4 regions of the Pantoea sp. X-Soil-ISGK-285 genome follow, and region 1 is predicted to be linked to each of the others. Evidence: riboswitches for the same ligand, from Rfam matches in the RefSeq annotation. Region 1 holds a riboswitch; each other region holds the start of a gene.

Region 1 (7,839 bases):
CGAAACCTGCCCGGGTACCGCGATGTTGCATTCAGTCAGACGCTTGATTGCGCCAATCGCCATCTCATCATTACTCGCCACCAGCGCGCTGAATGTCACCCTGCGTTCCAGCAGCATGTCCACGGCCGCCATACCGCTCTGCGCCGTCCATTTGCCCGTCACGATTCGCCGGGAATCGGCTTCAATGCCCTGCGCGGCCAGCGCAGCGTGATAGCCGGAAAGCCGCTCCACGCCGGTCGGCGAATCGAGCGAACCGGTGATAAACGCGATCTCGCGATGCCCCTGATTCAGCAGATGGCTCACCGCCGCAGCGCTGCTGGCGTGCTGATCGCTGTAAATGCAGTAGCTATGGTTGACGCGCAGCCGCCGGTTGATCACCAGTATCGGCTGCTTGTGCCGGGAGATAATCGCATCCAGCGCGTCAATGCTCAGGAAGCGCGGATAGATAATAATGCCGTCACAGCGCAGATCGAGCAGAAACTGTATCGCCGCCTCTTCCTGCTCAGCGGTGTGTTTGCCGTCCGCCAGAATCAGCTGGCGGCCCTGCTGCTCCAGTATGCGCGCGGAGTGTGCCATTAGTTCAGTGAAGTAGCTGCCGCTGTAGAGCGTATTGGTGATCACCAGTCCAATGGTCTGAGAGGTTTTTGTCGCCAGGTTGCGCGCCAGCAGATTGGGCCGGTATCCGGTTTCGGCAATCGCCTTCAGTACTTTTTCGCGCTTTTCCTGCCCGACATAGCCATTGCCCGAGAGCACACGTGACACTGTCGCTTTTGAGACGCCCGCCCTGTTTGCCACTTCCTGAATCGTTGCCATGGTGATGCTCCTTTGCTGCGTCGTCCTGCAGTCTACCTAAGCCTCTCAATCTTGGAAATATTTACCCCGCCTTAGTATGAAGTTACCTGGCAGCATCAGGTGATGGAGTTCACAAAAAAGAGATCTTGATGATTTTGGCGCTTGTCGGCGCTGTGAAAGCACTTCATGATTTTGTGAAACCGGTTTCCTATTTGCCTGTCCGCAGGCGCAAAAACATAAAAACTTTAACCGATTTACCCTACAGAGAAGAGCGATCATGCCCAGAAATTATGCCGAGGTGTCACGCGCCATCGTCGATGCGCTAGGCGGCCTCACCAATATCGAAGCCGTAACCCACTGCATGACCCGCCTGCGGTTTGTGTTGAAAGATGAAGCTCAGGTCGACTATCCCCGGCTCAAGGCGATCAATGGCGTTATGGGCGTGGTGCACAACGACACTCAGTGCCAGGTGATCATTGGTAACAACGTGTCACAGGCTTATCAGGCGGTGCTGGAGCTGGGATCGCCCGCAGCGACATCGACTGCACCCGTGAAACGTAAAATCACGCTGCGAGGCATCGGCGCAGGGATTCTTGATGCGCTGGTGGGCACCATGTCGCCGCTGATTCCGGCCATTATTGGCGGGTCAATGGTTAAGCTGCTGGCGATGATCCTGGATATGGCGGGCGTGTTTGAGAAAGGCTCATCAACGCTGGTCATCCTCAACGTGATTGGCGATGGCGCATTTTTCTTCCTGCCGATCATGGTAGCCGCCTCTGCGGCGCTGAAATTCAAAACGAACATGTCGCTGGCGATCGCCATTGCCGGTGTACTGGTTCATCCCAATTTTGTTGAGCTGATGGCGAAAGCGGCACAGGGTCAGGCGGTGGAATTTGCTTACATCCCGGTGACCGCAGTGAAATATACCTATACGGTGATCCCGGCGCTGGTGATGACCTGGATCCTGTCGCACATTGAGCGCGGCGTGGATCGTATTACCCCTGCCGTCACTAAAAACTTCCTGAAACCGATGCTGATTGTGCTGATTGCGGCACCCATCGCGATTGTGCTGATTGGTCCGATTGGTATCTGGATCGGCAGCGGCATCTCCGCGCTGGTCTACACCGTGCATGGCTATCTTGGCTGGCTTTCCGTCGCGATTATGGGCGCAATCTGGCCGCTGCTGGTGATGACCGGGATGCATCGGGTGTTCACCCCCACCATCATCCAGACCATTGCCGAAACCGGCAAAGAGGGCATGGTGATGCCGTCAGAGATTGGTGCCAACCTCTCGTTGGGGGGATCGTCGCTGGCGGTGGCGTTCCGGACCAAAAACCGTGAACTGCGCCAGACCGCGCTGGCAGCGGCGGCATCAGCGATTATTGCCGGCATTTCAGAACCGGCGCTGTATGGCGTTGCGGTCCGTTTAAAACGACCGCTGATCGCCTGTCTGATCAGTGGTTTTATCTGTGGCGCGGTCGCGGGCATTGGCGGGCTGGCCAGCCACTCCATGGCCTCTCCCGGCCTGTTTACCAGCGTACAGTTCTTCGATCCCACCAATCCCATGAGTATTGTCTGGGTCGGTGCGGTCATGGTGTTGTCTGTGGTGCTCTCATTTGTGCTGACGCTGCTGTTAGGTTTTGAAGATATTCCTGAAACCGAGCCTGAAACCAAAACCGCACCAGAAAGCGCAACGCAACCTGCGCCCGTTACCGAACGCGCTAACGCGATTAATAGCCACTAAAGGAAAGGGTCATGCTGACCCGGAAAAGAGGATTGCATGTCTGATTCAAGGTTTCCGCAAGGATTTTTATGGGGCGGCGCACTGGCCGCCAACCAGTGTGAAGGCGGCTTTCGTGAGGGCGGAAAGGGCTTAACCACCGTCGACATGATTCCACATGGACTGCACCGTATGCCGGTCAAACTCGGTCTGGAAAAGCGTTTTACCCTGCGTGACGATGAATTTTATCCCAGCCATGAAGCCATCGATTTTTATCACCGCTATCCGGAAGACATTGCGCTGATGGCGGAGATGGGGTTCAGCGTGTTCCGCACGTCGATTGCCTGGAGCCGTCTCTATCCCAATGGCGATGAACTGACGCCCAATCCGCAAGGCATCGCCTTTTACCGCGCGGTCTTTGAGGAGTGCCGGAAATATAATATCGAACCGCTGGTCACGCTCTGTCACTTTGATGTGCCGATGCATCTGGTGACTGAATATGGCTCGTGGCGCAATCGCAAAATGGTCGACTTTTTTGCCCGCTATGCCCGCAGCTGCTTTGAGGCGTTTGATGGCCTTGTGAAATACTGGCTGACCTTCAATGAGATTAATATCCTGCTGCACAGCCCCTTTTCCGGCGCCGGTCTGGTGTTCGAACCCGGTGAGAACAAGGATCAGGTAAAGTATCAGGCGGCCCATCATGAACTGGTCGCCAGCGCGCTGGTGACGCGCATCGCGCATGAAGTGAATCCGATGAACCAGGTCGGCTGCATGCTGGCAGGCGGCAACTTCTATCCCTGGTCGAGCAAGCCGGAAGATGTCTGGGCTGCGCTGGAAAAGGATCGCGAAAACCTGTTCTTTATTGACGTGCAGGCGCGTGGGGCCTATCCGGCCTACGCCGCCCGCGTATTCCGTGAAAAAGGTGTGACGCTTGAGATCGCTGACGGCGATGACGACATTCTGAAAAACAGCGTCGATTTTGTCTCGTTCAGCTACTACGCCTCACGTTGCGCCTCGGCAGAAATGAACGAGCAGAACAGCAGCGCCGCCAATGTGGTGAAATCCCTGACCAATCCCCATGTACCGCGCAGTGAGTGGGGCTGGGGTATCGATCCGCTAGGCTTACGCATCACGATGAATATGATGTATGACCGCTATCAGAAGCCGCTGTTTCTGGTGGAGAATGGCCTGGGCGCGCGCGATGAGATCGAATCAAATGGCGAGATCAACGATGATTACCGCATCAGCTATCTGCGCGAACATATCCGCGCCATGGGCGACGCGATCGAGGATGGCGTGCCAGTGATGGGTTACACCAGCTGGGGCTGTATCGATCTGGTTGCCGCCTCAACGGGTGAAATGAGCAAGCGCTACGGATTTGTCTATGTTGACCGCGACGACCTGGGTAACGGCACGCTGGCGCGCACGCGGAAGAAATCCTTCTGGTGGTACAAAAAAGTCATTGCCAGTAATGGTGCGGATCTTGAGTGACAACGTCACTTAAAATCTATCGTCATGCTGTTACTGGCGCGACAGCAACGCCGGAACAGAACGCTTATTTCTGCCGTTGTACTCCGGCAGTAATTATCGTATAACCAATGTCTCCGAGGGGTGTCCTGTAATGGGCTGAGATGGCGTAAGCCGAACCCTTTGAACCTGATCTGGGTCATGCCAGCGAAGGGACGGGTCGGCAGATTTTCTGCGTCATCTCCTGCAACATTCCCTGTTCCAGACCGTATGCCCGGATCTCCCTGTTACTGGAGATCCTATGTCACATCCGCTTTTCGACACCGGCTTTTATGGTCGTCTGCGCCAGCAGGCGGGCAGTCAATGGCACGCCTATATCGGGCACGATTTTGTGCGGCAACTCGGTCAGGGCACCCTGCCACCCGCCGCCTTCCGCCACTATCTCACCCAGGATTATCTGTTTCTGTTGCACTTCGCCCGTGCCTGGGGCCTGCTGATCAGCAAACTTTCCGAGCCAGCAGCCTTACGCAGCGCAACGGCATCGCTTAACGCTATCGTCAGCGAACTGCCACTTCACCAGGCTTACTGCCAGCAATGGGGCATCAGCGAGGCGGCAATGGCGAGCGAACCCGAGGCAGTGGAAACGCTCAACTACACCCGCTACGTGCTGGACGTGGGTCACACCGGGGATGCGCTGGAGCTGCTGACCGCGCTGATGCCGTGCGTTGCCGGTTACGCTGAAATTGGCCTGACACTACTGCATGATCCCGCAACCCGCTTTGAGGGGAATCCTTACGCGGCATGGATAGAAAATTACGGCGACGAAGCCTATCTGGCTGGCGTTCGCTCCTCAATTTCACTGTTTGAAACCCTGGCCCGGCAGCGCGCCGGTGAACACCGGTTTAACCCGCTGGCGGAGATCTTCACCACCGCGACCCGGCTGGAAGCCGCTTTCTGGCAGATGGGTCTCAACCATGCTGCCGCCCAGCGGATCAGCTCATGAACCTGCCGTGCAGTCCGGTGCCGCCAGGCATTTCAATTCGCCAGCTCAGCCTGAATTATGGCCAGCAGCCACTCTTCAGCCAGCTTGATCTGGAGATCGCGGGCGGTGCTTTTACCGCTTTACTGGGTGCCAGCGGCGTCGGAAAAAGCAGCCTGATGCGGGTCATTGCTGGTCTGACGCCACCCACCGCCGGGCAGGTCAGCGGCAGCGACGGCCTGCCACTGACCGGACGCATCGCCTGGATGGGGCAACAGGATCTGCTCTATCCGTGGCTCACGGTTGAACAAAATGTCTGTCTCGCCAGTCGTCTGAGAGGTGAAAGGGTTGATCGCGACTGGGCGCAGCATCTGCTGATGCGGGTAGGTCTGAGCCACTCTGCGAACGCGCGACCCGCGACACTTTCCGGCGGGATGCGTCAGCGCGCCGCGCTGGCCCGCACCCTCTACACCCGTCAGCCCGTTGTGCTGATGGATGAGCCCTTCTCCGCACTGGATGCACTCACCCGCCCTCAGATCCAGACGCTGGCCGCAGAAGTGCTGGTCGGACACACCGTGCTGCTGATTACCCATGACGCCGCCGAAGCCTGTCGGCTCAGTCACCACGTGCTTATGATCGGTTCTGCGGGAATTGAAACCTGCCCGCCCCTGGCGGGCCAGCCACCGCGGGCTGCAGACGACATACAGGTATTGCAGAGTCAGGCCGCATTGCTGAAGCAGCTGAGCAGGATAGCGGGATGAGATTACACAAAGGTTTTGCCGGTCTTCACCGTGGAGTGATGCTGTTTGCCGGACTAATTGCGCTGTGGTGGCTCGCCACACTGACTTCGGTTCCGGCCTTTCTGCTGCCCTCACCCGCTGCGGTCGCCATCGCACTGTGGCAAAACGCAGGTTATCTCGGCCATCACACTTTGATTACCCTGACCGAGATCGTCAGCGGCATGGCCCTCGGCGTGCTGCTTGGGAGCGTGCTGGCGCTGGGCATGACCTTTTCGCCATGGCTGCAGCGCTGGATGATGCCGCTGGTGATCACCAGCCAGGCGATTCCGGTTTTTGCCCTGGCGCCGCTGCTGGTGCTCTGGTTTGGTTTCGGCATGGGCGCCAAAGTCGCGATGGCCGTCCTGGTGATCTTCTTCCCGGTGACCTCCGCCTTTTTTGATGGCCTGCGTCACGTCACGCCCGGCTATCTCGATCTGGCTCGCACGCTGGGCGCATCACCTGCAGCGCAACTGCGCCATGTCCGGCTGTTAGCCGCGCTGCCCGCCCTGGGCTCAGGATTGCGGATGGCGGCAGCCGTCGCGCCAATAGGCGCAATCATCGGTGAATGGGTCGGCTCGGCCGAAGGGCTGGGCTACGTGATGCTGAATGCCAACGCCCGGATGCAGAGCGACCTCTGTTTCGCCGCCTTGTTTATTCTGGTGCTGATGACGCTAGCCCTGTGGCTGACCCTCGACATCCTGCTGCGCCGCCTGATTAGCTGGGCACCTGAGACACATTAATGACTAAACCAATGAGACAACCCATGACAAAAATGCCTCTGTTTACCCTGCTGTTCAGCGCCACTTTAGCCACACAGGCTCAGGCGATGGAGAAACTGACACTGGTGCTCGACTGGTATATCAATCCCGATCACGCACCAATTATGGTGGCCCAGCAGACCGGCGCGTTTGCGGCAGAAGGGCTGGAGGTTAACATTGTGCCACCTTCCGATCCGGCGCTGCCGCCGCGTCTGGTGGCAGCCAGGCAGGCGGACTTAGCGATTACCTATCAGCCGCAGCTGCATTTCTTCGCCGATCAGGGATTGCCCTTGATGCGGGTGGGGACGTTAATTAACAGTCCGCTGAATACGCTGATGACGTTAGACGAAACGGTAAAAAAACCAGCCGATTTAAAAGGGAAACGTATCGGCTATTCGGTCAGCGGCATTGAACAGGCGACGCTGGCGACCATGCTGAACCATGATGGTGTTAAGGCCGATCAGGTTAAGCTGGTTAACGTCAATTTCCAGCTCACCAGCGCCCTGATGACCGGGCAAGTGGATGCGGTTATCGGCGGCTATCGCAATATCGAAGCGCTGGAGATGAAACAGCACGGTAAAAACCCGGTAGTCTTCAACGTCGAGGATTATGGTGTTCCGGCCTATGACGAACTGATCATCGTCGCCAACCGTGATGAGGCACACTCGGAGAAAATCAAAAAGTTTTTGCGGGCACTGAAGAAGGGTAATGCGCAGTTGCAGGCGCACCCGGAGGAGAGCTGGCAGGCCTTTGCCCGCGCGCATCCGGAGCTGAACACGCCGCTGAATCATCAGGCATGGCGTGCCACCCTGCCGCTGTTTGCCGCCGATCCGGCAAAACTGGATCGCGCACGCTATCAGGCTTACGAGCAATTTCTGTTTGATAACAAGCTGATTAAAAGCATCACGCCGGTTGAGCGCTACGCCACCGGCAGTGAGTAATAAGAGAGCCCGCAACGATCGCTGCGGGCCATTTGCCTGGCATCACTTCTGATAAAGCCAGTGTTCAATATCGCTGGCTGGCAGCGGTTTAGAAAAGAAGTAGCCCTGGATTTGATCGCAACCGTAAGTTTTCAGCAACGTCAGGGTGGCTTCCGTCTCAACGCCCTCGGCCAGCACGGTGTAGTTCAGCTCTTTCAGCATCTGAATAATGCATCTGACGATGATTTTTGATGCGTCATCTTCACCCATACGCGAGATCAGGGATCGGTCGATCTTAATCACATCCAGCGGGATATCCTGCAGATAGCTGATGTTGCTGTAGCCAGTGCCGAAATCATCCAGCGAGATCACAAAGCCGTGTGATTTCAGCGCTTCCAGCCCGCTGATCGCCACATTGGTTTTG
Region 2 (7,839 bases), on a different replicon from region 1:
GCGAAGTGCGGCAATATCCATGATTACTCCTGATGCCAGGGACGTGATAAACGGTGTACCGCCTCAACAAAGACGCCCGCATTTTCCGGTGGCACATCCAGATGAATACCATGACCCAGATTAAAGACATGCCCGGTGCCCGAGCCAAAGCGCTCCAGGATCCCAGCCACTTCCTGTTCGATACGCTCAGGTGCCGCATAGAGCATAGAAGGATCCATGTTGCCCTGCAGGGCGACTTTGTCGCCCACGCGACGGCGTGCATCATCAATATCGGTGGTCCAGTCGAGACCCAGCGCGTCACAACCGGTGGCGGCCATCGCTTCCAGCCACTGTCCGCCGCCTTTGGTGAAGAGCGTCACCGGCACGCGGCGACCGTCGTTTTCACGCAGCAGGCCATCGACAATTTTGTGCATGTAATGGAGTGAGAATTCGCGGTAATCACGACCGGTCAGCACGCCACCCCAGGTATCAAACACCATAACGGACTGCGCACCGGCGCGGATCTGAGCATTGAGATAGAGGATGACGCTGTCGGCCAGCTTATCCAGCATCGCGTGGAGCGTAGCGGGATCGGCATACATCATCTTCTTAATTTTGGTAAACGCCTTGCTGCTCCCGCCTTCCACCATATAGGTGGCCAGCGTCCACGGACTGCCGGAGAAGCCAATCAGCGGCAGATCGCCGTTCAGGTTCTTACGGATGGTACGGACAGCATTCATCACATAGCCCAGCTCCATTTCGGGATCGGGCACCGGTAAACGCTCAACGTCAGCGCGACAGGTCACAGGGTTTGAGAAACGCGGGCCTTCGCCGGTTTCAAAGTAGAGACCCAGTCCCATCGCATCCGGAATGGTCAGGATGTCACTGAAGAGGATGGCGGCATCCAGCGGATAACGGCGCAGCGGCTGCAGGGTGACTTCACAGGCCAGCTCGGCGTTTTTACACAGCGACATAAAGTCACCCGCCTGGGCGCGTGTCGCTTTGTACTCCGGCAAATAGCGCCCGGCTTGTCGCATCATCCAGACCGGCGTGACATCAACCGGCTGACGTAACAGGGCACGCAAATAACGATCGTTCTTCAGTTCACTCATCTCAACACTCTCTCAATAACAGGCGTGTAGTGTAGCACTTTCACACTTCGGCGCGGCACAGAGCGACGGTATCTTCAATCAGGCGGCGCGCCACGGTGCCTGGCGGTGGCAGCAACGGCAGCTCATCAAAACGGAACCAGGCCGCATCCAGCAGCTCTTTACCATCGTGCTGCAGATCGCCGCTGTCATACTCCGCCATAAAGGCTGTCATCAGCGATTGCGGGAAGGGCCACGGCTGGGAGGTAACGTAACGGACGTTTTTGACGCGGATATTGCTCTCTTCCATCACTTCGCGGGCAACGGCCTGCTCCAGCGTCTCGCCCACCTCCACAAAACCCGCCAGCACGGTGTAGACCTTGTTGCGATGGCGGGCATGATTCGCCAGCAGGATTTCATCACCGCGACGGATAGCCACAATGATGCAGGGTGCGATCTGCGGATAGTAACGCTCGCGGCAATGGCTGCAGAGACAGGCAAATTCATGTTTGCTTTGGTGCATTTCATGGCCGCAATAGCCGCACCAGCGATGAGAACGGTAGAATTCCGCCAGTTGCACACCGCGACCCACCAGCTGAAACAGCGCCACATCCTGATCGATCAGCTGTCGTACTGAGAACATATCGGCAGAACGCGGCTCACAAATCAGCCAGACTTTTTCGCCCTGCCACTCACCGATGGTCCGGGCTTTACTGCCGGTCAAACCAAATTTTTCGGCGTTTCCGTGTGGTAAATCACCTTGTGGCAACCAAAGTTTCTGTTCATGGCTGACAATCCACCATCCAGCGTCTACGCTTGAGATTTCGCATTGCATTTATTTCGTCATCCTTAGCGTCAACTCGCACGCTGAAGCCCTGATGTTAAGTGTGTAGATAAACAACTATAACTCACATGGAGTTAGATATGCTTAACCAGTTAGACGTCCTGGCTGAACGCGTAGGTGGCAGTAATGAACTGGTCGATTCGTGGCTTGAAGCCCGTCGTCAGCTACTGGTGACCTATTATCACCTGGTCGGACTTAAACCAAACAAAGAGGCGCTGACGCGTCTTGATGAGCAGGCTCTGGACAACTTCTGTCACGGTCTGGTCGATTATCTTTCTGCGGGTCACTTCAGTATCTATGAACGCGTGATCAGTGAAATGAGTGGCGACAGCCCGATGATTGCCGCCGCACAGATCTATCCACCGCTGGAAGCCAATACTGAGCGTCTGATGCAGCTGTATGACGGCCACCTGCAGCAGGCGATCGACGACGAAAACTGCATGACCTTCCAGCAGGCACTCTCCGAAGTGGGTGAAGTGCTGGAAGCACGCTTTACGCTGGAAGATAAGCTTATCCAGCTGGCATGGGATAACCAGCTTGTCCCCCCGCCGGTAGCGAATGACAGCCATATCGCGCGTCCGGCCTAATCATCATCTCCGGCAAAGGGGTTGAGATTATCCCGTAGCCCTTTTATGCTGAACAGGTTCTGAGGAGAGCGCTCCAAAGAACCTTTTTTATTTTTGCTTTGAAATATAAGGTTTTTACGCCTGGCTCTGTTATCAGACGCCAGCGTATAAACCGCTTCTTGTCGGAGTGCCCAAGTTGGGCTGAGACCGTTAATTCGGGATCCGCGGAACCTGATCAGGTTAGAACCTGCGAAGGGAACAAGAGTAAATATTCTCTGTATACCAGCATGCTTACGCTGTATATACGGTTACTCCTTCCGAACTCCGGACAAGCATCGTTCCCCCTTAACAGGAAGATTGCTATGTCTGACCAAAAAACAACCCGTCGTGAACAGCGTGCCCAGGCGCAGGAATTTATCGATTCCCTGCAAAGCGGCAGTGCATTTCCCCAGTCCCGCCGCATCTGGATTACCGGCAGCCGCGAGGATATCCGCGTTCCCATGCGTGAAATCGTGCTAAGCCCGACCCACATCGGCGGCAGCAAAGAACAGCCTCTCTATGAGCAGAACGAAGCAGTACCGGTCTATGACACGGCGGGTGCCTATGGCGATCCCGCGGCACAGATCGATGTTCATCGTGGCCTGGAAAAGCTGCGCGCCCGCTGGATTGCTGAACGCGACGACAGCGAATTTCTCGAACAGAACAGCTCAGGCTATACCCAGCAGCGGCTGGCTGACGAGGGACTGGATCATCTGCGCTTCGATCAACTCCCGACACCGCGCCGTGCCCGCGCAGGCTGCTGCGTCACGCAATTGCACTATGCCCGTCAGGGGATCATCACCCCGGAGATGGAATTTATCGCACTGCGGGAAAACATGGGCCGTGAGCGAATCCGCAGTGAGGTATTGCTGCAACAGCATCCCGGCCACAGTTTTGGCGCGCATCTGCCAGCCAGTATCACGCCCGAGTTTGTGCGTCAGGAGGTCGCTGCCGGACGCGCCATCATCCCTGCCAATATCAATCACCCTGAATCGGAGCCGATGATCATTGGCCGCAACTTTCTGGTTAAGGTCAACGCCAACATCGGTAACTCGGCGGTGACCTCTTCTATTGAGGAAGAGGTGGAAAAACTGGTCTGGTCGACTCGCTGGGGTGCCGATACGGTGATGGATCTCTCTACCGGTCGTTATATTCATGAAACGCGCGAATGGATTTTGCGAAACAGCCCGGTGCCAATCGGTACAGTGCCGATTTATCAGGCGCTGGAAAAAGTGAATGGCGTGGCCGAGGCGCTGAACTGGGAAATATTCCGCGATACGCTGCTTGAGCAGGCGGAACAGGGTGTCGATTACTTTACTATCCACGCTGGCGTGCTGCTGCGTTATGTCCCGATGACGGCGAAACGTCTGACCGGAATTGTATCGCGGGGTGGATCTATCATGGCGAAATGGTGCCTGTCGCATCATCAGGAGAGCTTCCTGTATCAGCACTTCCGGGAGATTTGTGAAATCTGCGCCGCCTATGATGTCTCCCTGTCGCTGGGCGATGGCCTTCGTCCGGGTTCCATTCAGGATGCCAACGATGAGGCGCAGTTTGCCGAACTGCGTACCCTGGGCGAGCTGACCCGTATTGCCTGGGAATATGACGTTCAGGTAATGATTGAAGGCCCGGGGCACGTCCCGATGCATATGATCCGCCGCAACATGACAGAACAGCTCGACCTGTGCGATGAAGCCCCCTTCTACACCCTTGGCCCGCTGACCACCGACATCGCGCCCGGCTATGACCATTTCACCTCCGGTATCGGTGCTGCCATGATTGGCTGGTTTGGTTGCGCCATGTTGTGTTACGTCACGCCCAAAGAGCATCTGGGTCTGCCGAACAAAGAGGATGTGAAGCAGGGATTGATCACCTACAAAATCGCGGCGCATGCCGCCGATCTGGCGAAAGGCCATCCGGGTGCGCAGATCCGTGATAACGCCATGTCCAAAGCGCGCTTTGAGTTCCGCTGGGAAGATCAGTTTAATCTGGCGCTGGATCCCCATACGGCGCGGGCTATGCATGATGAAACCCTGCCGCAGGAGTCGGGCAAAGTGGCCCATTTCTGCTCGATGTGTGGCCCTAAGTTCTGCTCGATGAAAATTTCCCAGGAGGTGCGCGAGTTCGCAGCACGTCAGGATACGCACGCCGAGCCCGTTGAAGTGGGCATGGCGCAAATGTCAGACCGTTTTCGTCGGCGCGGCGGTGAGCTTTATCATCCCGCCGATGCCATTAAGGAGGAGTAACGATGCCCGCATTTCCCGCTACCGCCCCGCGCCTGGGGCTTTATCCGGTGGTTGATAGCCCCGACTGGATTGAGCGCCTGCTGAAGATGGGCGTTCGTACGCTGCAGCTGCGCATCAAAGATCAGCCCGATGAGGTCGCCGAGCCCGCCATCGCTCAGGCGATTGCACTGGGTAAACGCTATGACGCGCGCCTGTTTATCAATGACTACTGGCAGCTGGCGATAAAGCATCAGGCTTATGGCGTGCATCTGGGTCAGGAGGATCTCGATGTCGCCGATCTTGCCCGGATTCATCAGGCAGGATTGCGTCTGGGGCTCTCCACCCATGACGATGCTGAACTGGACCGCGCACTGGCAATCCATCCCTCTTACATCGCGCTTGGACATATTTTCCCGACGCAGACCAAAGAGATGCCTTCTGCGCCGCAGGGCATTGAGCAGCTGAAGCGGCATCTGACGCGCCTGACGCATATCCCCACCGTGGCAATTGGCGGTATCTCAATTGCTCGCGCACCTGACGTGCTGGCAACCGGCGTAGGGAGTATTGCGGTGGTGAGTGCGATTACCCAGGCAGATGACTGGCGTGAAGCAACACGTACTTTGCTGGCGCTGGCAGAGCCTCACCAATAAAGATTTGTGGAAGCTATCCCGCATAGCGGCTGCAAAACCAGTAACGCCAGCGTTTCTGCCGGGAAAGCGACGCGCAAAAGCGTATGTTGCCGCTGGCGTGCTCTGATCCAAAACCTTAACGTGGCCTCCGTCAGGTTAAGGTTATCTGACCAGGGCCGGTTCCCTCCTCTTGCCGGCCCTGCTTCTTCTTTTCGCTATGCGAGAGTTGAAGCTGAAATCTGCGTCTCATGCTGGCACGAGATCATGGCGCGTTCGACGGCTGCACCCACCAGCGCCAGCGCCTTCTCAGTCTGCTCGTTGATCGGCAGCCCGTAGTTTAAGCGCAGACAGTTACGGTATTTACCCGAGGCCGAAAAGAGTGAGCCTACGGCTATCTGAATTTTTGAGTCGCGCAATTCGCGATTGAGCCGGACCGCATCAAACGCTTCGGGGAGCTCTATCCACATCAGAAAACCGCCCTGAGGACGGGAAACGCAGATGCCGCAGGGAAAGTAGTGGCGCACCCAGCAGCTAAAGGTTTCATAGTTACGATGATAGATTTGCCGCATCCGGCGCAGATGGGGCTGATAATGGCCCTGGCGGATAAACTCGGAGACCGCATGCTGAGGCTGTGTGGCGGTGGAACCTGTGACGATATATTTCATGTGCAGTACACGGTCGCGATAGCGGCCGGGTGCAACCCAGCCGACACGCAAACCTGGCGCCAGCGTTTTGGAAAAGGAGCTGCACAGCAGAACCCGGCCATCGAGATCCAGCGCTTTAATGGTCGCTGGGCGCGGATATTCCCAGGCTAACTCACCATAAACATCATCTTCAATGACCGCCGCGTCAAACCGCTGCGCCAGGGCCAGCAATGCCCGCTTACGCGGCTCAGGCATGATAAATCCCAGCGGATTATTACAGTTCGGTACAACAACGACTGCTTTAATCGGCCATTGATCAAACGCCAGTTCCAGCGCCTCCAGGCTGATGCCGGTTACCGCATCGGTCGGGATCTCAATGGCACGAATGCCAAATCCGCGCAGGGTTTGCATGATCCCGTGAAACGAAGGTGACTCAACGGCAATGATATCGCCCGGCTCGCAGACCGCGCGCACGGCTACCGATAATGCTTCATGGCAGCCGGTGGTAATAACAATGTCATCGGCGGTGAGCTGGCAACCGCTATCTATCGCCAGTCGTGCAACCTGTTGCCGCAGTGCGAGAACACCATAGAGGTTGTCATAATTGAGCAGCGCGATGTCCTGCTTCTGTGCCTGACGGCTGAAGGCTTTCCACAGCGGCTTAAGCGTCGGCTGCGTCAGATCGGGCATGCCGCTTCCCAGCTGCAACACATCATCTTCCAGACGACTGTTAATCAGCTCCAGCACCGCATCCCACTGCGTTACCTCAACCGGCCGCTGTGCGGGACGGGTCAGCGCAGGCATCGGGGGCGTCGCCTTACGCGAGGCCACAAAATAGCCAGAGCGCGACTGCGGCGTAATCATCTGCTTCTCTTCCAGCAGATGATAAGCCTGCTGCACGGTGCTGATACTGACGCCATGTTCGGCACTCAGACTGCGTACCGAGGGCAGGCGCTCACCACTGCGATATAAACCTTGTTCGATACGCTGAGCCAGCAGCGTGGCCAGATGTTCATATCGCGTCATTGTATTTCCTCTGACTTAGGAGCTGAGCATTAACCGGTACAGTTATGTCTCTTTTTTACCATTCAGATTGTCATTAACGCAATCTGTATGTTAAAGAAAGGTGATTTTTGCGTCTGTATCATACAGAGCGATCCGCTGAGAATAGTCCTCAGACAATTCACTGAGGGCACTATCATGGGATACGACGAGAATCGCGCAGCTAAACCGTTTACAGGCACGCCTTACCAGTTGGTTCGCTATCTTTGGCGCAGTTATAAACGCTGGCAGCTGAGGCGTGAGACGCGCGTCATCCTGTCGAAGCTGAGTGACAGTCAGCTGAAAGACATTGGCCTTGGCCGCAACGACTGGAATGTCTGAATCAGAGACAAAAAAAACCCTGCCGAGGCAGGGTTTTTATCAGGCAAAGGACGATTAATCGTCTTTGTTGCCGCCGAGACCGGCGTTCAACAGTTCAGCCAGGCTGGCTGAGGCTTCATCCGCAGTAACCTGCGGTGCAACCGGAACTTCACCTGCCGCTTTGCGGCGCATACGATCCTGATGGTACGCATAACCGGTACCGGCCGGGATCAGACGACCCACGATTACGTTCTCTTTCAGGCCGCGCAGTTCATCGCGCTTACCTGCTACTGCTGCTTCGGTCAGGACACGCGTGGTTTCCTGGAACGATGCTGCAGAGATGAACGATTCGGTAGCCAGTGACGCTTTGGTAATACCCAGCAGGTCACGCATGAAGGTTGCGCCAACTTTTCCGTTCGCTTCCAGATCACGGTTAGAGATCTTGATGCGAGAGAATTCAGCC
Region 3 (7,839 bases), on a different replicon from region 1:
AACAGTACGCACCAGAAGCTTAAGAGCAGACTGGTGGCGATCAGGAGCAGGCAATCCGCAGCGCTGAACAGAATGAGTCTGCCAGGAGAGCCCGCAGGACGCGGGCGAAAGGCGGGGCGGCACAGGATGTGCCATCCCCGACGGTCCGTCAGGCAGGCGAATGAAGTGAAGGAACCGCGCAGCGGCGCGAGGACCGCCAGCCCCTGAGCGGCACCAGACTGCGTTATCACCTGTCGCTTAACTGGCTGGCATTACGACATCGGGTCGCCCTTCTTCTTTATACGTCGCGCACCCGTGCCGACATCACCAGCGCCACAATAGCCAGCCCGAATGCCAGCCAGTAAACCGCCTCATGTCCCAGTCGCTCACTCAGCGTGCCCTGAATAACACCAGCCAGAATCATGCCGGTCGAGATCGAGTTGGTGAACATGGTGGTCACCGCACCAGGCCGTCCTGGCATCAGATCCTGAAACCACAGCATCCCTATGCCAGCAATAATCCCGACAAACACCGCGTTAAACAGCTGCAACACCATCAGCGACGTGCGGGAATTGAACAGCACCAGCCCCAGATAAAACAGTACGCCAGCCGCCACCGCGATCAGCATTAACCGGCGCTTGCCGATACGCCGCGCGTAATGTCCGGCCAGCAGCATCACCGGGATCTCCAGCCCTGCCGCCGTCCCCATCAGCAGACCGGCCAGCTTCTCGGGCAGGCCCAGCGTGGTGCTGATATAGAGCGGCATATCGATGATATACATAGTGTTGCAGGTCCACATCGCGACTGAGGCCAGGAACAGTAAACGCACATCCCGATCGCGCCAGCCACTTAGCGGCAGCCCGCCGCTTTGCATCAGAGGCTGCGAACGTGGCACCGACGGCACGGTGAACCAGACCAGCAGGATACAGATCAGAAACAGCGCGGCGGCCACCATAAATAGCGTCACAAAGCCGTAGTTCAGTGCCAGCGCGAAGGAGAGCGGCGGCCCAATCACCCACGCCAGCGACAGCTGTGCACGCATCACCGAACTGAACATCACCGCTTCACGCGCCGACTGATCGGCATATTCCCGCGCCAGCGCAAACAGCTGAGGCATTGAGACGCTGGCCAGCGCCGACAGCAGCACGCCCAGCGTCAGCAACGTCAGATAGTGGCGGGTAAAGGCAAACAGCAGCGCATTGACCAGCGCCATCAGGCAGCAGAAGAGAATGATATGACGACGATCGCCGACGCTGTCAGAGCGCTTTGCCACCAGCATGCTCACCACGATACCGGCCACCGCATTGATGGTGAAAAACAGTCCGACCCAGAAGGGCCGCGCCTGCACCTCGCGCGTCAGAAACAGGCTGAGCGTCGGCGCCTGCAGTGCGCCCGCGATGCCCAGCATGAACGAGGCGACCATAAAAGCGAGGTAAACCGGATTGATGCGGCGCTGCCGCGTTAACAGCGATTTCATACCGAAATCCCTTACAGAACAAACAGAGGGGAAAAAGAAGGGTAGACGATACCGCGCAACATGAAAAAAGCCAGCAGAGATCATCTGCTGGCGGTGTAAATGCACCCTACTCAGAAAAGCACTCCGCTGAACAGCGAAGTCAGGGTCGAACGCCATTCAGTGCTGAATGCCTCCCGCTCTTCCCATAACGTAAAGTTTGCTCTTAAAATAGGGCAAGAAAAACAGAGCGCTTTTCATCGGGAGTTCCTCTTTTATGTCCTCATCACGTCTGAAGCAGCAGTTCATTCGCCTGTGGCAGAGCTGTCAGGGGCAAACGCAGGAGATTACCCTTAGCGAACTGGCTGACCTGCTGCACTGCTCGCGCCGCCATATGCGCAATCTGCTCAACCGGATGCAGGCCGCGGGCTGGCTAATCTGGCAGGCGGAAGCCGGACGCGGCAAGCGTTCACAGCTTACCTTCTGCTATACCGGACTGGCTTTGCAGCAGCAGCGTGCCGAGGATTTGCTGGAGCAGGATCGCATCGATCAGCTGGTCCAGCTGGTGGGCGATAAAAATCAGGTACGGCAGATGATCGCCGCGCATCTGGGCCGCAGTTTCCGTCAGGGCAAGCATATCCTGCGGGTGCTCTACTATCGTCCGCTGCTCAATCTGCTGCCCGGTTCGCCGCTGCGGCGCTCCGAAACCCACATTGCGCGACAGATTTTCAACGGCCTGACGCGGATAAATGAGGAAAACGGGGAAATCGAGCCCGATATTGCGCACCACTGGCAGCAGACTTCCCCGCTTCACTGGCGCTTTTTTCTGCGTCCGGCGATTCGCTTTCATCACGGCAGAGAACTGGAAATGGAGGATGTGCTGGCCACGCTTGAGCGTCAGCGCCCTCATCCGCTCTTTTCCCATATCGAGCAGATCGACTCGCCCGCGCCCTGGACGCTGGATATCCGCTTAAGCCAGCCCGATGAAGGGTTGCCCTGGCTGCTGGGCAGCGTCAGTGCGATGATCCTGCCGCGCGAATGGCCGACGCTGCACGATTTTGCCCGCCAGCCGGTTGGCACCGGTCCTTACCGGGTGATCCGCAATCAGGAGAGTCAGCTGAAGATCGAAGCGTTTGATGACTATTTTGGTTTTCGCGCCCTGATTGATGATGTCTCGATCTGGGTACTGCCCGACATCAGCGATGAGCTGGTCTATGCCGGTGTCCGTCTGCAGGGCGACGGAGCCGATGAGGTTCAGGAGGAGAGCCGCCTTGAAGAGGGCTGCTACTATCTGCTGTTCGACCAGCGTTCAGAACAGGGACGCAACGAGGCGGTCCGGCGCTGGGTCAGCTACCTGTTTAATCCTATCGCCCTGCTCAATCACGCCGGTGTCGGCTACCAGCGCTACTGGTTTCCGGCGTATGGCCTGCTGCCGCGATGGCATCACCGGCGCGACCTGACGCCAGTGGAAAAACCGCCCGGCTTAACCCACCTGACGCTGACCTGGTACAGCCAGCACGTGGAGCATGAAGGCATCGCTAACGCGCTGCGTCCGCTATTGGCAGAACATGGCGTCACGCTGGAGACCCGCGAGATCAGCTACGAAAGCTGGTATCAGGGCGAAGCGGAAAGTGATATCTGGCTTGGCAGCGTGAACTTTACCCTGCCGCTGAATTATTCTCTGTTTGCGCAGCTTTATGAGATCCCGTTGCTGCATCACTGTCTGCCGATCGACTGGCACAGCGATGCGGCCCGCTGGCGCGAGAAAACGCTGCCGCTGGCCGAATGGAGTAAACAGTTAGTCGAAGAAGCGGGTCTTCATCCGCTGTTTCACCACTGGCTGTTGCTTGAAGGTCAGCGCAGCATGCGCGGCGTTCGGATGAATACGCTGGGCTGGTTTGATTTTAAATCCGCCTGGTTCGCGCCACCCGCGCTGTGAGGCTTTCGCCCCGGCGCTGAAATGACTAGAATGTGACGTTCTCAACGGGGTGCCGCCTGCCAACAGCAAGCAGCTGAGAGATACCCGTCGAACCTGATTCGGTTAATACCGACGTAGGGATTTGGGAGGCCTTTGTGCTCAGATCCTTTGCGACTCATCCCCTATTCTCCTGAAGGAGCGCAAAGTGTTAAACAAAGTTCTGCCGGTGCTGCTGTTACTCTCCGCCCCCGTTCTGGCGGCTAAGCCGGTTCTCACGGTCTACACCTACGACTCCTTCTCCGCTGACTGGGGCCCTGGACCGGCGGTTAAAAAAGCCTTCGAGGCGCAGTGCAACTGCGAGCTGAAATTCGTCACGCTGGAAGATGGCGTGTCGCTGCTGAACCGCGTGCGAATGGAAGGAAAAAACAGCAAAGCCGATCTGGTACTGGGGCTGGATAACAATCTGGTACAGGCGGCGCAGAAAACCGGTCTGTTTGCCGAAAGTCAGGTCGATTCCTCGACATTAAAACTGCCCGGCGGCTGGCACAACACCACCTTCGTGCCGTTTGATTATGGCTACTTCGCGTTTGTCTATGACAAAACCCGGCTGAAGAATCCGCCAAAAAGCCTGAAAGAGCTGGTCGACAGCCCGGAAAAGTGGCGGGTGATCTACGAAGATCCCCGAACCAGCACCCCCGGCTTAGGCCTGCTGTTGTGGATGCAGAAAGTCTATGGCGATCAGGCACCGCAGGCGTGGCAAAAGCTGGCGCAGAAAACCGTGACGGTGACCAAAGGCTGGAGTGAAGCCTATGGCCTGTTCCTCAAGGGCGAAGGCGATCTGGTGCTGAGCTACACCACCTCACCGGCTTACCACATCATCGAAGAGAAAAAAGAGAACTATGCCGCCGCGCCGTTTGCAGAGGGCCACTATCTGCAGGTTGAAGTTGCCGCGCAGTTAGCCAGCAGCAAACAGCCGGCGCTGGCACAGCAATTCATGAAGTTTATGGTGTCACCCGACTTCCAGCGCACTATCCCGACCGGTAACTGGATGTACCCGGTAATCGACACGCCGCTGCCTGCCGGTTTTAGCGCGCTCACTGTGCCCGCCACCGCCCTGCAGTTCTCGCCGGAAGAGGTTGCCAGCCAGCGTTCAGGCTGGATCAGCCAGTGGCAACGCGCCGTCAGCCGCTGATGCCGCGCTGGCTTATCCCCGGTTCGCTCGCCACGCTGCTGTTAATCAGCGTGGCGCTGCTGGCCTTCGGTGCACTCTGGAGCGCCGCGCCAGAGAATGACTGGCGCAGCGTGCTGCAGGATGATTACCTGCATCACGTTATCGCCTTCTCTTTTGGTCAGGCGCTGCTCTCCGCGCTGTTGTCGCTGCTGCCAGCGGTGCCGCTGGCGCGCGCGCTCTATCGACGCCGTTTCCCTGGCCGTCAGCTGCTGCTGCGTCTGTGCGCCATGACCCTGGTGCTGCCGGTGCTGGTGGCGGTATTTGGTCTGCTCACCGTCTATGGTCGTGTCGGCTGGCTGGCGCAGCTGTGCCAGCTGGCAGGGATTGATTACCACTTCTCTCCCTACGGTCTGTCGGGCATTTTGCTGGCGCACGTCTTCTTTAACCTGCCGCTGGCGACCCGCCTGATGCTGCAGGCGCTGGAGAGCATTCCGGCGGAACAGCGTCAGCTGGCGGCACAGCTCGACCTGCGCGGCTGGCACCATTTTCGTCTGCTGGAGTGGCCATGGCTGCGGCGTCAGCTGCTGCCGACCGGCGCGCTGATCTTCATGCTCTGTTTCGCCAGCTTTGCTACCGTGCTCTCACTGGGCGGTGGCCCGCAGGCGACGACCATCGAGCTGGCGATTTTCCAGGCGCTGAGTTATGACTACGATCCGGGACGCGCTGCACTTCTGGCGCTGATCCAGCTTGGCTGCTGCATGACGCTGGTGCTGCTCAGCCAGCGCTTCAGTAAGGCCATTCCCGCCGGAACCAGCCAGCTGAACGGCTGGCGCGATCCGCAGGATTCGCGCGGGGCGCAGCTGGTTGATGCGCTGCTGATCCTGCTGGCGCTGATCCTGCTGCTGCCCCCGCTGGCGGCGGTCATCATCGATGGTCTGCACGGCGGACTGCGCGGCGCGCTGGCGCAGCCTGCTCTCTGGCAGGCGACGTTTACCTCATTGCGCATCGCCACCGGCGCCGGTCTGCTCTGTGTGGTGCTGACCATGATGCTGCTGTGGAGCAGTCGCGAGCTGCGCCTGCGTCAGCGCCCGGCGGCGGCAACCCTTATCGACACCAGCGGCATGCTGATTCTGGCGATGCCAGGCATCGTGCTCGCCACCGGCTTTTTCCTGCTGTTTAACGCCACCATTGGTCTGCCGGCGTCGGCGGACGGGCTGGTGATCTTCACCAATGCGCTGATCGCCATTCCCTATGCGCTGAAAGTGCTGGAGAACCCGATGCGTGACGTCGCGGAGCGTTACGGCAGACTCTGTGATTCGCTGGATATCCACGGCTGGAACCGGCTGCGGCTGATTGAACTGCGGGCGCTGAAACGTCCGCTGGCCCAGGCGCTGGCCTTTGCCTGCGTGCTGTCGATCGGTGATTTTGGCGTGGTGGCGCTGTTTGGTACTGCCGATTTCCGCACCCTGCCGTTCTACCTTTATCAACAGATCGGTGCCTATCGCGGTGCTGACGGTGCAGTGACCGCGCTGCTGCTGCTACTGCTCTGTTTGCTGCTGTTCACCCTGATGGAAAAATTACCAGGCCGCCATGCTGACACTGAATAACCTCACGTACCTTTATCAGCATCTGCCGATGCGCTTTAGTCTCAACGCCACCCGCGGCGAGCGCATCGCGATCCTCGGCCCCAGCGGGGCCGGTAAAAGCACCCTGCTGAGCCTGATTGCCGGTTTCCTGCCGGTGAAACAGGGCACCCTGATGATTGACGGCCAGGAGCACACCCACAGCGTGCCGGCCAGACGGCCGGTTTCGATGCTGTTTCAGGAGAACAACCTGTTTCCGCACCTCAGCGTGCAGCAGAACATGGCGCTGGGATTGCACCCCGGACTGAAGCTGAGCGCCGGGCAGCGCCAGCAGCTTGCAGCGCTGGCCGATCAGGTGGGATTAGGCGATCTGCTGACGCGGCTGCCGGGCGAGCTGTCGGGTGGACAGCGACAGCGCGTGGCGCTGGCACGCTGTCTGCTGCGTGACCGTCCGGTGCTGCTGCTGGATGAGCCTTTTTCTGCGCTCGATCCCGCGCTTCGCGGAGAGATGCTGCAACTGGTGCGTTCGGTGTGTGAAGCGCGCAGCATCACGCTGCTGATGGTGTCGCACAGTCTGGAAGATGCCCAGCAGATTGCGCCGCGCAGCGTGGTGATTGTGGATGGCCGGGTTTACTGGGATGGCGAGACCCGACAGTTACTGTCGGGCGACACGCGGGAGGCCGAAGTGCTCGGCATCCCGCGTCGTTAAGCGATTCAGGCGAAGAAAACCTGCCACAGCAGATGACGGAAAATGGGCATCATCGGATGGAACTGAATGCCGACGAAAGCCGCGACGGCAATCACCAGCCCCAGCGGCCCTGCCCAGCGCAGGCGCTCAGGCGGCAGCCAGGCCGATGCCCAGTCGCGACTCTTGCCGCTGCGCCACCAGCGCCAGCATAACCAGACACCCAGCCAGATCAGCAGTGCTGCGCCGAGTAACAGCCATTTAAAGCTGCCGCCCTGCGCGGCTTTGGGCACATCGATCGCCACACCCGCCAGAATACCGGGCAGCAGATAGAGCGGCGGCCAGAGAATGCAGCCGATAATGTTCGGCGGCAGGAATTTACGCACCGGCAGCTCCAGCATACCGGCCGCCAGCGGGATCAGCGGACGCGTGGGGCCAACAAAGCGTCCGACCAGAATCGTAAACATGCTGTGCTGATGCAGGGCGTGCTCGGTTTTATCCAGCAGGCCTTTATACTTTTGCAGATACTTCCAGCGATGCAGCGGCCCCTGAAATTTCCAGCCGATGCCGTAGGAAACCCAGTCACCAATCAGGCAGCCCGCAAAGCCCGCCGCCCAGGCCGGATAAAGGCCAAGTTCGCCACTGCCGACCAGCGCGCCCAGACTGGCCATCATCACCGTACCTGGCAGCAACAGCCCGACCAGCGCCAGCGACTCCAGAAACGTCACCAGCGCAACGGCAAACAGCGCCCACTCCAGGGACTGCGTAATCAGTTGTTGAATCCAGGCTTCCATAATCATCCTAAGTAAAAGCAGAAGGCTGGATTGTCCTGAGCCAGCCACACAGCGTCAAGGCAAGAATTGTAGGACAATGTTGACAAAACCGGGTGGCGGGAACTGTATAAATATCCATGTTATACTGAAGCGGTTTTCTCATCCTGAAATGCTGAGTCCGGAGAACATCTGAATATGCCCCGTGCAGGTTTTCTGCTCACCCGCCACTGGCGCGACAGCCCGCATGGCACCGAAATTATCCTCTGGCTCGCGACCG
Region 4 (7,839 bases), on a different replicon from region 1:
ACTGGCGCGCTGACCCGTAACTTCGAAATCATGCGCGAAGACGAAGGTCTGGCTGACCGTGGTACCTTTATCGTTGACCCGGAAGGCGTTATCCAGGCAATCGAAATCACTGCTGAAGGCATTGGCCGTGACGCCTCTGACCTGCTGCGCAAAGTGAAAGCGGCTCAGTACGTGGCTTCTCACCCAGGTGAAGTGTGCCCGGCTAAATGGAAAGAAGGTGATGCAACACTGGCTCCGTCTCTGGACCTGGTTGGCAAAATCTAATTACGCTTCGGCCTTTCGACCATTCTCCAATCGGGTGCTGCGGCACCCGATTTTTTGACCAGGATATCACTATGCTCGACACAAATCTGAAAACCCAGCTCAAGGCTTACCTTGAGAAATTAACCAAACCTGTTGAGTTGATTGCCACGCTGGACGAAGGTGCAAAATCAACCGAGATCCGTGAACTGTTGGTTGATATCGCCGGTTTGTCTGACAAAGTCAGCTTCCGCGAAGAGAACGATCGTCAGGTGCGTAAGCCCTCATTTCTGATCACCAACCCAGGTTCGAACAGCGGCCCGCGTTTTGCCGGTTCACCTCTGGGTCACGAATTTACCTCACTGGTGCTGGCACTGTTACAGACCGGTGGGCATCCGTCGAAAGAAGCACAAAGCCTGCTGGATCAGATTGCCGCGCTGGACAGCGACTTCCATTTCGAAACCTACTATTCACTCTCATGCCATAACTGCCCTGACGTCGTACAGGCGCTGAACCTGATGGCGGTGATTAACCCGCGCATCAGCCACACCGCTATCGACGGTGGCCTGTTCCAGAACGAGATTCAGGAACGTAACGTGATGGGCGTGCCAGCGGTTTACCTCAATGGTAAAGAGTTTGGTCAGGGTCGCATGAGCCTGGCGGAAATCGTCAGCAAAGTGGATACCAATGCCGACAAACGTGCAGCGGAAGAGCTGAACAAGCGTGACGCGTATGAAGTCCTGATTATCGGCAGCGGCCCGGCGGGCGCAGCGGCAGCCATCTACTCAGCACGTAAAGGTATCCGTACCGGCCTGCTGGGTGAGCGTTTTGGCGGCCAGGTGCTGGACACGGTCGATATCGAAAACTATATCTCCGTACCGAAAACCGAAGGGGCAAAACTGGCCGGTTCACTGCGCGCACACGTGGATGATTACAACGTGGACGTCATTGAAAGCCAGAGCGCCATCAAACTGATCCCGGCAGCGAAAGAGGGCGGAATGCACGCCATCGAAACCGCCTCCGGCGCAGTATTGAAATCACGCAGCATCATCCTGGCGACCGGCGCACGCTGGCGTAACATGGGCGTGCCGGGTGAAGAAGAGTATCGCACCAAAGGCGTGACCTACTGCCCACACTGCGATGGCCCGCTGTTTAAAGGCAAACGCACGGCGGTGATCGGCGGCGGTAACTCCGGCGTGGAAGCGGCCATCGATCTGGCCGGTATCGTTGAACACGTTACGCTGCTGGAGTTTGCCGATGAGATGCGCGCCGATCAGGTGCTGCAGGATAAACTGCGCAGCCTGAAGAACGTGGATGTGATTCTGAACGCCCAGACCACCGAAGTGAAAGGCGACGGCACCAAAGTCACCGGCCTGCACTATATCGACCGTACGACGCAGACCACTCATGAGCTGCCGCTCTCCGGTATCTTCGTTCAGATCGGTCTGCTGCCGAATACCCCATGGCTGGAAGGTGCGGTTGAGCGCAACAAAATGGGTGAGATCATCATCGATGGTAAATGCGAAACCAGCCTGAAAGGCGTGTTCGCCGCGGGCGACTGCACCACCGTACCGTACAAGCAGATCATCATCGCCAGCGGCGAAGGTGCTAAAGCCTCACTGAGCGCTTTTGACTATCTGATTCGTACCAAATCGGCTGAGTAACATTTAGTTAGCCAGACAATAGCCCCTCAGCACGCGTGCTGAGGGGCTTTTTTTTAGCCTGTTAATAGCCCGTCAGCGTCATCAGCATCATCCAGATTGGCGTTGTCACCGCCGCAAACACGGTAGAAAAGAGCATGCTCGCCGCCGCCGGGCCGGTAATGACATTAAACTTCTGCGACATCAGATAGACGTTAACCCCGACTGCCATCGATCCCAGCAGCACCACCACTTTACTCTCCAGCGCCGGCAGATCGGTCAGCCACGCGATAGCCCATACCGTCATCGGTTGCAGCACCAGCTTCAGCAGGCAGATGGTATAGCTCTCTTTTAAGCCATCCCGCACCCGATAGTGTGCCAGGCTCATGCCCAGCGTCACCAGCGACAGAGGTGCAGCCAGTGAGGCCAGCATCTTTAGCGGTTCAGCGGCCAGCAGCGGCAAGGGACGTTGCAGAAAGCTCCAGGCTGTACCGCTGAGAATACCGATGATCAGCGGATTCTTCAGCACGCCGAGCAGGGTGCGCCAGAGTCCTTCCAGCGAGAAGCTGCCCTGTTTCGCCCACTCGACCGAAACGGTCAGTAAGGTCCAGAGGATCAGGCTGTTAAACACCAGCACCAGCGCCACCGGGGGCAGGGCTTCTGGCCCCAGCAGTACCGTGGCCACCGGGATCCCCAGCATGACGTTATTGGAAAAGATGCCGCCCAGCGCAAAAACCGACGCCGCTACGCCATCCAGATTAAACAGCCTTGTTGCCAGCAGTCGTCCCACGATAAACACCAGCAGGCAACTGCCGAAAAAGGCCAGCAACAGGCGCGCATCCACCGGCGGACTTTGCGAGAAGGTGCTCATCACCCGAAACAGCATGCAGGGCAGAGCAACGTTAAACACAAAGCGGTTCATCCCTTCACTGATGCTGGCGGGCCATTTCCCCAGGCGCGTCAGGCAGTACCCCAGCAGGATCAGGATAAACAGCGGGGCTGACAGGTAAATTTGATGGCTTAAGCTTTCAAACAGCAGTGGCATAGAGAGAGTCTGGTCAGACGATGATTAGTTACCAGACTAACAAATTGCTAACTAACTGTTAACCTGAACTGTGTCCGGAATGACCGTTGCCGGGACGTTAACCTAACCAGCGGCGCGCCTGCCGATCGCTGATGTCGCGATAATAGACACGGTGAATAATTTCGCCACAGCCTGTGCAACGGGCGGAGATATAGGTGGAGAGGTACTGTCTGCCATTGGGTGCCACGGCACCCTTGCGTTCAATATTAATATCCTGCCATCGATGGCGGTGTGGAATAAGCGCTAAAAATCGCATCATACATCCTGAATAGTATGAAGTTCCGCTTCAGGAGTTTTCTAACTCCATGAAATAAAGTGTTTTTTACGATGATGCTGCGAGCAGGTTAATTATTATGGGGTAACCAGAGTCAATGCGGGAAATATTACCCATCCGGGTAATAAGCGGGGCTACCTATAAAGAGGTATCTCGTTAACCCGCAGCATTAAGCCTTTTTTTGCACCCTCAGGCGTTGATCGGGATCATGTGAATTGTTTCAGCTCTGATTATTTCCCAGGCGGGAGTCGCTTGCTTTCGCTGCGCGGCTTGCCTATGCTGCAAGCCGTAACACGACTCGGGGTGCCGCTTTCCACACGGAAAGGGCTGAGAAAAACCCGCTGACCTGAACTGGATAATGCCAGCGTAGGGAAGTCTGATGCCTGACCGCATTCGCCTTCTTGTTCGCCGGTTGGGAGCTACGATGACACATCAATCTCAACACCTTTCTGCCGCGCACTTCGCGCCCATTCTGCACGCTTTCCGCCGCCAGTCACCGCTGGTGCACTGTATGACCAATGACGTGGTCCAGAACTTCACCGCCAACGTGTTGCTGGCACTCCATGCCTCACCGGCGATGGTGATCGATGCCGCTGAGGCCGCCCAGTTCAGTAGCATGGCCGATGCACTGCTGATTAACGTGGGCACCTTAACCCGCGAGCGCCAGCAGGCGATGCAGGCTGCCGTCACTGCGGCTAATCAGGCGGGCACGCCCTGGACACTCGATCCGGTTGCCGTCGGCGCGCTGACGCTGCGCAGTGACTTCTGCCAGCAATTGTTAAGCCAGCAACCGGCGGTGATTCGGGGTAATGCGTCAGAGATTCTGGCGCTGGCACAACAGGCCAGCGGCGGGCGCGGTGTCGACACGCTGCATCAGGCGCATGCAGCACTCGATGCGGCCCAACAGCTCGCGGAAACCTGGAGCACGCTGGTGGTCGTCACCGGTGAAGTGGACTACGCCACCGATGGTCAGCGACTCCTTGCTGTACACGGTGGAAACCCCTTAATGACACGGGTAGTCGGGACCGGCTGCGCCCTCTCGGCAGTGGTGGCGGGTTTCAGCTCTCTGGCTGGCGATCGGCTGATGAATGTCGCGGCCGCCTGTCAGGTGATGGCGCTGGCGGGTGAAAAGGCGGCGGCGCAGGCTGCCGGACCCGGCAGCTTTGCTACGGCGTTTATCGATGCACTCTGGACGCTGGAGGGTAATCATGAAGCGTATTAACGCTCTGACGATTGCGGGTACCGATCCCAGCGGCGGCGCTGGTATTCAGGCCGATCTGAAAACCTTCTCAGCTCTGGGAGCCTATGGCACCAGCGTCATTACCGCGCTGGTGGCACAGAATACCTGCGGCGTGCAGTCGGTTTATCGCATTACGCCTGAATTTGTGGCCGCCCAGCTTGATTCGGTGCTCAGTGATGTGCGCATCGACAGTGCAAAAATTGGCATGCTGTCAGAAACGGCTATCGTGGAGCAGGTTGCGGAACGGCTGATGCGTGCGGCAATCCCGTTTGTTGTGCTGGACACGGTCATGGTCGCGAAAAGTGGTGATGCGTTGCTCTCGCCAGACGCCGTAGCCAGTGTTCGGGAGCTGTTATTGCCGCAGGTCTCGCTGATCACACCTAATCTTCCGGAAGCGGCGGCGTTGCTGGACTGCGCCATTGCGGCAGATGAAGAGGAGATGCGCGAGCAGGGACGGGCATTGCTGGCACTGGGCTGTCAGGCTGTGCTGATGAAGGGCGGTCACCTTGCGGCGGCGGAGAGCCCGGACTGGCTGATCACGCACTCAGCAGAGCAGCGATTCAGTACGCCGCGGGTAAATACCCGTCATACGCACGGCACAGGCTGTACGCTGTCGGCAGCCTTAGCCGCGTTGCGACCACGTCATGCTGACTGGGCAGAGACGATTGGGGAAGCCAAAAACTGGTTACAGCAGGCGCTGCTGCAGGCGGATTCGCTGGAGGTCGGGAAGGGTATCGGACCGGTTCACCATTTTCATCAATGGTGGTAATGACGAAGGCCCGCATCGACCTGGTAATCAGGTGGTGCGGGCGGTTTCAGGTTCAGGGTGCTTCAAACCAGGCGCTGTTACGCTCGGCAATCGGGGTGATAGAGAAGATCATCTCCTGCAGATGACGACGCATTGCCGCTTCGGCTGCATCGGCGTCATGACGCTTCAGCGCCGCAAAAATCTCTTCATGCTGCTCAATCAGCTTGTCCGGTGGAGAGACTTCACTCAGCGTCAGAAACCGCACCCGGTCCATGGCCGCTTTGATGTTCTCCACCGTTTCCCAGGCCAGCTTACAGTCAATGCTTTCAGCAATCAGGCGATGAAACTCATCGTCCAGAGTGAGAAAAGCCTGGCTGTCATGCCGCTCAGCGGCCATCCGCTGCAGCTGCAGGTTATGCTCCAGCGCCATCAGAGCCGGATCATCAATCTCCAGTGCCGCACGGCGAACCACCGACACCTCAACGGCCTCCCGGATAAAGCGGCCATCCGCCACCCGCTTAGCGGAGATTTTGCGCACGAAAGTGCCACGCTGCGGCAATACCTGTACCAGTCCGGCTTCGGCCAGCTTGATGAACGCTTCGCGCACCGGCTGGCGTGAGACGTTGAAGCGCGCGGATACCTCTTTTTCCGAGAGCAGCGAGCCCGGCTGAATTGCGCAAGTGACGATATCTTTGCGCAGATACCGGTAAATCTGCTGATTTACCGGTTCGCTGGTAGTAATGGTATAGGCGATCGACATGCAGCAATATCCATATTACGGCTGGCAGGGGCCAGCGCGATGGGAAAGTGTCAGTCTAATCAGCGCGCTGCGTCTGCGCCAGCGCTTTGTCACCGGCTGTTATGCCTGGCTCATACACTGTTGCACCGTCGCCCGCGCGCCCTGAGTCGTCAGTTGCTGATAATACGTCGTCAGTCGGGCAACCAGATCGGCGTTCTGCGCTAAATCTTCGCCAAAGATGTCGCGCAGACCCAATAGCGCACGGACACGTGCTTCGCCTTCTTCGCTACCGGCAACCGTCTCTGCCAGCGTGGCTTTCAGCGGATCGCGGATCTCAATCGGCTGACCCTGTTCATCGACGCCGCCGACATAGCGCATCCAGCCCGCCACGCCCAGCAGCAGCAGGTCGCAGCGGCTACCGCGCTGCAGATGCCAGCGCAGACTGTCGAGCATGCGTTGTGGCAATTTTTGCGATCCGTCAGTGGCGATTTGATATGTGCGATGTTTAATGGCACGGTTTTCGTAACGGGCGATCAGCGAATCGGCATAGGCGTTGAGATCCACGCCCTGGGTACGCAGCGTCGGCGCCTGCTCATCAATCATCAGTGAACGGGCGGCGGCGCGGAAATGGGGATCGGCCACGCAGTCGCTGATGTATTCATAACCGGCCAGGAAGCCGAGATAGGCCAGAAAAGAGTGGCTGCCATTGAGCATGCGCAGTTTCATCTCTTCATAGGGCAGAACGTCACTGACCAGTTCTGCGCCCGCTTTTTCCCACGCCGGACGGCCATTGACGAAGTTATCTTCAATCACCCACTGAAAGAAGGGCTCCGCTTCAACCGCAACCGGGTCATCGGAACCCAGACGCTCGCTTAGTGCCGCAAACGCTGCATCGGTCATGGCCGGAACGATACGATCGACCATGGTGGAGGGAAAGGTAATGTGTTGCTGAATATAGTCTGCCAGGGCCGGATCCTGATGCTGTGCCAGTTGCACAACAACGTTGCGGGTCACGTGACCATTTTCCGGCATGTTGTCACAGGACATCACGCTAAAGGCGGGTAAGCCCTGATCCCGTCGGCGGCGAATCGCGGCCAGAATCAGACCGGGCAGCGAACGCGGCGAATGCGGATTCTGCAGGTCATGCACGATGTCAGGGTGATCGGGATTTAAATTGCCACTGGCAGGCTGGTGGCAATAGCCTTTCTCGGTGACGGTCATGGAGATAATCGCCACCTCAGGCTGGCTCATGGCATTGATCACCGCCTCAATACCGTCACTTTTGCCGTGCAGTGCCTGAGTAATGACGCCAATCACCCGGGTATGCAATGAATCATCGGCCATCTCGGTGAGGGTATAAAGCAGCTGCTGCTCTCGCAGGGCCTCAATCAACGCGCCGCTGTTGAGGTTCACTTCACAATAACCCCAGTCGCTGCCCTGTTCAGCCAGCTTATCGCTGCAGAGCGCCTGATGAGCGCGGTGAAATGCACCAAAACCGATATGTACCATGCGGGTTTTTAACTGGCTGCGGTCGTAAGCGGGGCGCTTGACCTCAGCAGGCAGGCGATCAATCTGTAACATAGTCCATCCTTATGGCAAACGGGGCGCAAAGCGCCCCGAAATCATACATCTGTTAGCGAAACAACACTCAGACCGAAACCGGTTTATCCTGGGTTTTCGGACTGCGAATCACAAATAACACCAGGAAGGCACCCAGCGCGGCGACACAGCCCGCCAGGATAAAGGCGCTATCGAATTTACCGGTGTGATGAACAATAAACCCGGTGACGATGGGCCCGATGATGCCGGAGAGGCTACCCACCAGATGGATAAAGCCGCTGATGCTGCCGATACGGCTCTTGTGTACCACATCC

What was found. A riboswitch is a leader RNA that binds a small molecule or an ion and turns the genes downstream of it on or off. The one in region 1 is predicted to bind thiamine pyrophosphate.
Region 2: another riboswitch for thiamine pyrophosphate. It lies ahead of thiC (phosphomethylpyrimidine synthase ThiC); the one in region 1 lies ahead of tenA (thiaminase II).
Region 3: another riboswitch for thiamine pyrophosphate. It lies ahead of thiB (thiamine ABC transporter substrate binding subunit); the one in region 1 lies ahead of tenA (thiaminase II).
Region 4: another riboswitch for thiamine pyrophosphate. It lies ahead of thiM (hydroxyethylthiazole kinase); the one in region 1 lies ahead of tenA (thiaminase II).

What each region holds. Positions count from the first base shown of each region.
Region 1 covers NZ_AP035939.1:87,789-95,627, reverse strand. Annotated here, with positions in the region: gene AC6I8B_RS19715 (LacI family DNA-binding transcriptional regulator) at 1-813, opposite strand, end outside; gene ascF (PTS cellobiose/arbutin/salicin transporter subunit IIBC) at 1,070-2,536, shown strand; gene AC6I8B_RS19705 (6-phospho-beta-glucosidase) at 2,573-4,003, shown strand; TPP riboswitch at 4,110-4,212, shown strand; gene tenA (thiaminase II) at 4,281-4,982, shown strand; gene AC6I8B_RS19695 (ABC transporter ATP-binding protein) at 4,979-5,719, shown strand; gene AC6I8B_RS19690 (ABC transporter permease) at 5,716-6,477, shown strand; gene AC6I8B_RS19685 (ABC transporter substrate-binding protein) at 6,501-7,436, shown strand; gene AC6I8B_RS19680 (sensor domain-containing phosphodiesterase) at 7,479-7,839, opposite strand, start outside.
Region 2 covers NZ_AP035938.1:257,393-265,231, reverse strand. Annotated here, with positions in the region: gene nfi (deoxyribonuclease V) at 1-21, opposite strand, end outside; gene hemE (uroporphyrinogen decarboxylase) at 24-1,091, opposite strand; gene nudC (NAD(+) diphosphatase) at 1,132-1,902, opposite strand; gene AC6I8B_RS01165 (Rsd/AlgQ family anti-sigma factor) at 1,992-2,498, shown strand; TPP riboswitch at 2,651-2,752, shown strand; gene thiC (phosphomethylpyrimidine synthase ThiC) at 2,840-4,762, shown strand; gene thiE (thiamine phosphate synthase) at 4,765-5,391, shown strand; gene AC6I8B_RS01150 (aminotransferase-like domain-containing protein) at 5,586-7,040, opposite strand; gene AC6I8B_RS01145 (DUF1127 domain-containing protein) at 7,215-7,397, shown strand; gene rpoC (DNA-directed RNA polymerase subunit beta') at 7,452-7,839, opposite strand, start outside.
Region 3 covers NZ_AP035938.1:717,606-725,444, reverse strand. Annotated here, with positions in the region: gene AC6I8B_RS03280 (MFS transporter) at 278-1,456, opposite strand; gene sgrR (HTH-type transcriptional regulator SgrR) at 1,710-3,371, shown strand; TPP riboswitch at 3,407-3,509, shown strand; gene thiB (thiamine ABC transporter substrate binding subunit) at 3,556-4,542, shown strand; gene thiP (thiamine/thiamine pyrophosphate ABC transporter permease ThiP) at 4,518-6,128, shown strand; gene thiQ (thiamine ABC transporter ATP-binding protein ThiQ) at 6,112-6,813, shown strand; gene AC6I8B_RS03255 (DedA family protein) at 6,819-7,583, opposite strand; gene polB (DNA polymerase II) at 7,752-7,839, shown strand, end outside.
Region 4 covers NZ_AP035938.1:2,724,196-2,732,034, reverse strand. Annotated here, with positions in the region: gene ahpC (alkyl hydroperoxide reductase subunit C) at 1-264, shown strand, start outside; gene ahpF (alkyl hydroperoxide reductase subunit F) at 336-1,904, shown strand; gene AC6I8B_RS12985 (AEC family transporter) at 1,966-2,925, opposite strand; gene AC6I8B_RS12980 (hypothetical protein) at 3,023-3,220, opposite strand; TPP riboswitch at 3,528-3,628, shown strand; gene thiM (hydroxyethylthiazole kinase) at 3,663-4,460, shown strand; gene thiD (bifunctional hydroxymethylpyrimidine kinase/phosphomethylpyrimidine kinase) at 4,447-5,247, shown strand; gene AC6I8B_RS12965 (GntR family transcriptional regulator) at 5,300-5,986, opposite strand; gene AC6I8B_RS12960 (mannitol dehydrogenase family protein) at 6,086-7,546, opposite strand; gene AC6I8B_RS12955 (MFS transporter) at 7,614-7,839, opposite strand, start outside.